2 regions of the Stenotrophomonas sp. YJH_SMC_19 genome follow, and region 2 is predicted to be linked to the other one. Evidence: riboswitches for the same ligand, from Rfam matches in the RefSeq annotation. Region 2 holds a riboswitch; the other holds the start of a gene.

Region 1 (3,393 bases), on a different contig from region 2:
GCTGTCGATCGCGCGCAGGTTGTAACCGGCGGCGCGTGCCTTGGCATGGATTTCATCGGCATGCACGCCGGTGACGTGCAGGGTGTCGAAGAAGTCGCCACCGACCTGCACGCCGGCATTGCGCAGCGCTGCGGCCAGGATCGAGGCCAGGCGGTGCGTGCGGCGGGCAATGCGGGTCAGGCCTTCCGGGCCGTGGTAAACGGCGTACATCGAGGCCATCACCGCCAGCAGCACCTGCGCGGTACAGATGTTGGAGGTGGCCTTCTCGCGGCGGATGTGCTGTTCGCGGGTCTGCAGGGTCAGGCGGTAGGCCGGGTTGCCCTGGGCATCGATCGAAACGCCGATCAGGCGGCCCGGCATCGAGCGCTTGTAGGCGTCACGGCAGGCCATGAAGGCGGCGTGCGGGCCACCGAAGCCGAACGGCACGCCGAAACGCTGGCTGTTGCCGACCACGATGTCCGCGCCCCATTCGCCCGGGGCAGCCAGCAGGGTCAGGGCCAGCAGGTCGGTGGCCACGGCCACCAGGCCGCCGCGTGCGTGCACGGCATCGACCAGCGCCTTGTAGTCGCCGACCTGGCCGAAGGTGTCCGGATACTGCAGCAGCAGGCCGAACGCTTCTGCTTCCAGTGCTTCGGCCGGGGTGCCGACGCGCAGCACGATGCCCATGGGCTCGGCGCGGGTACGCAGCAGTTCCAGGGTCTGCGGGTGCACGGCGTCGTGCACGAAGAAGGTGTCCGACTTCGACTTGGCCGAACGCTTGGCCAGAGTCATCGCTTCGGCGGCGGCGGTGGCTTCGTCCAGCAGCGAGGCGTTGGCGATTTCCATGCCGGTCAGGTCGGCGCACAGGGTCTGGAAGTTGATCAGCGCTTCCATGCGGCCCTGCGAGATTTCCGCCTGGTACGGGGTATAGGCGGTGTACCACGCCGGGTTTTCCAGGATGTTGCGCAGGATCACGTTCGGCGTGTGGGTACCGTAGTAACCCTGGCCGATGAAGCTGCGCAGCACGGTGTTCTTGTCGGCGATCGCACGGATCTTCGCCAGTGCCTGCACTTCGGTCATCGACTCCGGCAGTGCCAGCGGTGCCGGCGACTTGATCTTGGCCGGCACGATGGCGTCGGTCATCGCATCCAGCGACGCGTGGCCGACGACGTCGAGCATCTGCGCGATCTCGGCGTCGTTGGGGCCGATGTGGCGCTCGACGAACGCGTTGTGGTGCTCGAGCTCACGCAGGGAAGGGGTGTTCTGGGACATGGCGAAGGATCCGTCAGGAAAGGGCACACGCACGGGCACAAGCCGCCGGTCGGCGGTCTGCGGGGCGCCCCTCTGTCCTTTTGCCTGAGAGTTTAAAAGCTCGGCGGACCGCAGCTTCGTGCCCCTTCGGCGCCGGATCGAACCGGTCTCTCCAGAGTTGTGTTACGGGTGGTATCGGGCCTGAGCGATTACGGGCGTTGCGCCTTCGGCAGCGGTGTTCCGCTTCTCCCACCGTGTTGCCCGCCGATTATAGCCCGTTGCGGGCGCGGCGGCCGCTTTCGGACCTGGAGGCCGCGCCTGAATGGCCGATGGCCCGTCCGTGCATTTCGTGCACTGCTGCATGGCATCAGGCGCAATCCCCACCTATGATGGGCGGATACCCGAATTCATCTGGCGCCGTCCCTGCTGCAGGGGACCGGCGCCCGCCGTGCGTGCCGCGCATGGCCCTGCCGGACGCCTTTCCCATGACCGCCGCTGTTGCTCCCTCCACCCGCCGCATGGCCCTGCTGCTCGCCGGCTTGGCCATGTTCGGTCCGTTCTCGATCGACACCATCTTCCCGGCGTTCCCGCAGCTGGCCCAGCGCCTGGCGGTGGACGAGGTGGCGGTGCAGCAGACCATCAGCGTGTACCTGCTGTTCTACGGCCTGATGAGCCTTGCGCACGGCCCGCTGTCCGACGCCTGGGGCCGCAAGCGGGTGATCCTCGGTGGCCTGGTGGTGTTCGTCGGCGCTTCGGTCGGCTGCGCGCTGTCCACCGACCTGACCACGCTGCTGGCGTTCCGTGCGCTGCAGGGCCTGTCAGCAGGCGTCGGCATGATCGTCGGCCGCGCGGTGATCCGCGACCTGTACCACGGACACGACGCGCAGCGCCTGATGAGCCAGGTATCGATGCTGTTCGGCATCGCTCCGGCCATCGCACCGATCATCGGCGGCTGGATCCTGCTCAGCGGCGCCGGCTGGCCACTGATTTTCTGGTTCCTGGTGGTGTTTGCGCTGCTCCTGCTGGCGGCCACTGCACGCTACCTGCCGGAAACCCATCCGGTGGAGGCACGGGTGCCGTTGTCGCCGCGCGTGCTGCTGCGTGATTACGTGCGCATCGGTTTCAACCCGCGGTTCCTGCGCCTGGCGCTGGCCGGCAGCATCGGTTTCGGCGGCATTTTCCTGTACATCTCCTCGGCGCCGGTGTTCGTGATGCAGCACCTGCATCTGGGCGAGGGTGGTTTTGCCTGGCTGTTCATCCCCACCATCGGCGGCATGACCACCGGCTCGTTCCTGTCCGGGCGCATGGCCGGGCACACCACGCCCACCCGCCAGGTGTCCATTGGTTTCGGCCTGTGTGCGCTGTCGGTGCTGCTGAATGTCGGCTACGTGGCGCTGTCGCCGCAGTTCGTGCTGCCGTGGGCGGTGCTGCCGATCTTCCTGGGCGGCATGGGCATGGCATTGATCTTCCCGATCCTGGCGCTGGCGGTGCTGGACATGTACCCGCACCAGCGCGGCCTGGCTTCGTCGCTGCAGGCCTTCGTGCAGCTGATGATCAGCACGGTGGTGGCCGGCGTGGTGTCGCCGCTGCTCAGCGCCAGCCCGCTGCACCTGGCGCTGGGGCAGGCCGCGTTCTTCGCCGCCGGCTTCGTGTTCTGGTACTGGGAACACCAGCGTGAACGCGCGGCACAGGCGGCCTGCACGGGCCATTGAGCAGCGCGCAGGGGTAGGGCCGGCCGCTTTGCCCGCAACGCTTGCGAAGAGGAACGACCGGACTAGGCTGGGCACTCCAGCCAGCCGGTGCGTGGATGCACGACAGCCAGCCAATCCGATGTCGTTGCATGAGGTTCCCCATGGCTGCGCAGCAGACCTACCGCCTGTTCGAGGTGGCGCTGAAGGAGCGCCGCGTTCTTTCCCCTTCCCTGGACCGCATGGTGTTCACCGGTGCCGACGTGGCGCGGATGAAGACCGAAGGCCCTGACCAGCGCATCAAGGTGTTCTTCCCCTTGCCCGGCCAGGAGGTGCCGCAGGTCCCCAGCGGTGAAGACTGGTACCCACGCTACCGGGCCCTGCCGGACGACAAGCGCCCGCCGATGCGTACCTACACCATCCGCCAGTTGCGCGCCGAGCAGGGCGAGGTCGACGTCGATTTCGTCATCCATGG
Region 2 (3,393 bases):
GCGTGCCGGTGCAACCGGACCTGACCCTGCCCGATCACCCGGAGCTGTTCGTGGCCGGTGACCTGGCCGCACTGAGCCAGGCCGACGGCAAGCAGGTACCCGGCGTGGCACCCGCTGCCAAGCAGATGGGCAAATACGTGGCCGAGGTGATCCGCGCACGCCTGCACGGCAAGCCCGAGCCCGGCCCGTTCAAGTACGCCGACTACGGCAACCTGGCCACCATCGGCCGCATGGCCGCGATCGTGCACTTGGGCCGGCTGCAGCTGTCGGGCGTGCTGGCCTGGTGGTTCTGGCTGGCCGCGCACGTGTTCTTCCTGATCGGCTTCCGCAACCGCATCGTAGTGCTGCTGAACTGGGCCGTGGCGTACTGGAGCTACCAGCGCAGCGCGCGCATCATCTTCGGTGATGACCAGGAAGACCGGCGACCCCGACGGTAGTGCCGGCCGCTGGCCGGCTGCCGCGCGGTCCGCCCCCTCTCCGCAGGAAAGGGCTCTGACTCCGTCAACATCATCCATGCATGGTGTGGATCTACCGCTTCATCGGGCCGCCGGGCGCCCGCCGTTTCGACCATGCGCGGCAGAAGTCCTCCTTCCTTGCGGTGTCGGCAATCTGCGCGGCACTCCAGTTGCGGGTAATCCAGATCGTCAGTGCCGTGCTGCTCAGATGCCAGCGCAGCATGTCGTGCCGTGGCTGCCGCCAAAGATGGCGGCGGGCAATCCAGAACGCCTCCCGTTCCAACTCTGGCACCTTCTTCTTCATCGCGTCGTCGTCGAAGAACTGCGCGGCGAAACTCCAGGGATTCATCGGCTGAAATCCTGTTCGCGGTTCACTGCTGCACGCAGCCACACCACTGGGCGCACGGTCTGCTGGCTTCGGCCAACCGCCCACCAGGGCAAGCCCGAGCAGGTACAGCAGGCCAGGCAGCAGTGCGATGCCGGCGGCCAATACGACGACGGAGACCCATGCCTTACCGGCGGCACGCATCGTGCTCACTTCGCCTTCGGTTTCGGGTACCACAACGCGTTGACGATGACCCAGCGCTGGTCGAAGCGCCCCATGTGGAAGTAATCGACGAACCACGGCGTTTCCAATCGCACCGAGGCGGCATTGCCGGTCACGTCCAGCACCGTGCAGCGGCGGTCCCATTGATCCTTCGGGGTTTTCAGCGCGCCCTGCTTCGTCAGCGCGACCAGTTCTTCCTTCGACATGCGGCGCAGGCCCAGCCGCTCGTCGGGCGTATCGCCGAGGACCGCGCGCTTGGCCAGGTCCGGGTGCAGGGAGCGGGCGACGCGCTGCGGGTCGGCCTCCAGCTGGCCGTCGACGTAGTCATGGCAGGTGGCTTCGATGGCCGCGAGGGTGGCCGGGTCGGCAGCGGGACTGGTTGACGCAGAGAGAGCGAACAACAGGGCGACGGTGGACATCCGGGTCTCCAGCGCTGAGGGCTGGGCGATCATCGCATGGCGGCACAGAGGCATCCATGTATGCCATGGATCTACAGGGACCCAGCATCCACCGCCTGCAACCACGCCAGCTTGCGCTCGCGCGGCAGCTGCTTGAGCTGCCACTCGGCCCGCGAGGCGGCGGCCCGGTCCGGGTATTCGCGCACGGCCAGCACGCGCAGCGGTGGCCGGGCCCGGGTGTAGCGCGCGCCCTTGCCGGCCTGATGGGCGGCGAAACGCGCGTCCACGTCGGTGCTGATGCCGGCGTAATAGCTGCCATCGCGACATTCGAGCAGGTACAGGAACCACGGGCGGAGGGACGGGGCCATGCCCGGATTATGCCGTGCTGCACTGCAGCGGATATACTGGCGCCCGAATGCAGGAGAGAGGCGCCGCGCTGGCGCCCGCCGAAGGCGCAGGCTCCCATGATCGCTCAGGCCGGTGGGCTGGAATCCCACCAACCATGCATTCGACTCGCCGAGCTGGAGAGAGGTCACCGGGCATGCCCGGGACGATCCGCCGAAGGGGCACGCGGCCCATGCCGCTGAACTCTCAGGCAAAAGGACAGCGGGAGCGGCACCGGTCATCGTCATTCCGTCATTGCGCAGGCAATGGCGGCGTCCGCGCATGGCCGGCCCCACCGCGCCCGGAGCCTGCCCCATGTTGCTGTCCATCATCTACCTGATCGCCATTTCCGCCGAAGCCATGACCGGCGCGCTGTCCGCCGGCCGCCGCCGCATGGACCTGTTCGGCGTGGTCATGATCGCCTGCGTCACCGCACTCGGCGGTGGTTCACTGCGCGACATCCTGCTCGGCCACTACCCGCTGGGCTGGGTGAAGCATCCCGAGTACCTGGGCTTCACCGTGTGCGCGGCGCTGATCGCCACCTGGGTGGCGCGCTGGATGCACCACTTCCGCCGCACCTTCCTGGTGCTCGATGGCCTGGGCCTGATCGCCTTCACCCTGATCGGCTGCTCGATCGCGCGCGAAGCCGGCCATGCGATGCCGATCGTGCTGATCGCCGGCATGCTGACCGGCGCGTTCGGCGGCGTGCTGCGCGACATCCTCTGCAACGAGGTGCCGCTGATCTTCCAGAAGGAGCTGTACGCGATCATCGCGCTGCTGACCGGCGCGGCCTACCTGTTGCTGCTGCACTGGGGCGTGGCCGACGCCACCGCGATCCTGTGCTGCCTCGGCGGCGGCTTCGCGCTGCGCCTGCTGGCGATCCACTACCGCTGGGAAATGCCGAAGTTCGTGTACCACGACGAAGTGCATTGAGGTTGGCGCGGCGGAATCCGCACCACCCCGGCGATGTACCTGGCGCTGTCGCTCATGCGCAGCGCCAGGCGCATCGCCGGTGCAGATGGGCCGGTCTCCAACTCCGACCGGCCCTGATCGCGGCCGCACCCCCGCAGGCGCTGGCCGCCATCCACACACGTGCCGCACTCAAGCGGCTTCGGACACCTTCACTTCGCGACGGGCGCGCACGGCCGCGGCCAGTCGCTCCAGCACCGTCACGGTGGTGTCCCAGTCGATGCAGCCATCGGTGATGCTCTGCCCGTAGACCAGCGGTTGGCCTTCCACCAGTTCCTGGCGGCCACCGACCAGATGGCTCTCGATCATCACACCGACGATGCGCTGTTCACCGTCTTCCAACTGAACGGCGATGTCCTCGATCACCTTCGGCTGGTTGTCCGGGTTCTTCAGGCTGTTGGCATGGCTGGCGTCGATCATCAGGCGCGTCGGCAGCTTGGCCTTGGCCAGCGCCTGGCAGGCCTCGGCGACACTGCCTGCATCGTAGTTCGGCTGCTTGCCGCCGCGCAGGATCACATGGCAATCCGGGTTGCCAGTGGTCGACACGATGGCGGTGCCGCCCTGCTTGGTGACCGACAGGAAGTGATGCGGATTGGAGGCCGCACCCACCGCGTCGGCGGCGATCTTCACGTTGCCATCG

What was found. Region 2 has a riboswitch for glycine ahead of AC5P5R_RS08935 (trimeric intracellular cation channel family protein). Riboswitches for the same ligand answer to the same signal wherever they lie in the genome.
Region 1: linked by a shared signal. The riboswitch ahead of gcvP (aminomethyl-transferring glycine dehydrogenase) and the one ahead of AC5P5R_RS08935 (trimeric intracellular cation channel family protein) in region 2 are both predicted to bind glycine.

Annotation. Positions count from the first base shown of each region.
Region 1 is NZ_JCAFRI010000018.1:12,465-15,857, reverse strand. It holds gene gcvP (aminomethyl-transferring glycine dehydrogenase) at 1-1,251, opposite strand, end outside; glycine riboswitch at 1,314-1,416, opposite strand; gene AC5P5R_RS16695 (multidrug effflux MFS transporter) at 1,716-2,942, shown strand; gene AC5P5R_RS16690 (siderophore-interacting protein) at 3,083-3,393, shown strand, end outside.
Region 2 is NZ_JCAFRI010000006.1:74,794-78,186, reverse strand. It holds gene AC5P5R_RS08955 (NAD(P)/FAD-dependent oxidoreductase) at 1-437, shown strand, start outside; gene AC5P5R_RS08950 (hypothetical protein) at 529-984, opposite strand; gene AC5P5R_RS08945 (nuclear transport factor 2 family protein) at 990-1,421, opposite strand; gene AC5P5R_RS08940 (GIY-YIG nuclease family protein) at 1,493-1,768, opposite strand; glycine riboswitch at 1,809-1,898, shown strand; glycine riboswitch at 1,912-2,017, shown strand; gene AC5P5R_RS08935 (trimeric intracellular cation channel family protein) at 2,100-2,717, shown strand; gene AC5P5R_RS08930 (3-deoxy-7-phosphoheptulonate synthase) at 2,886-3,393, opposite strand, start outside.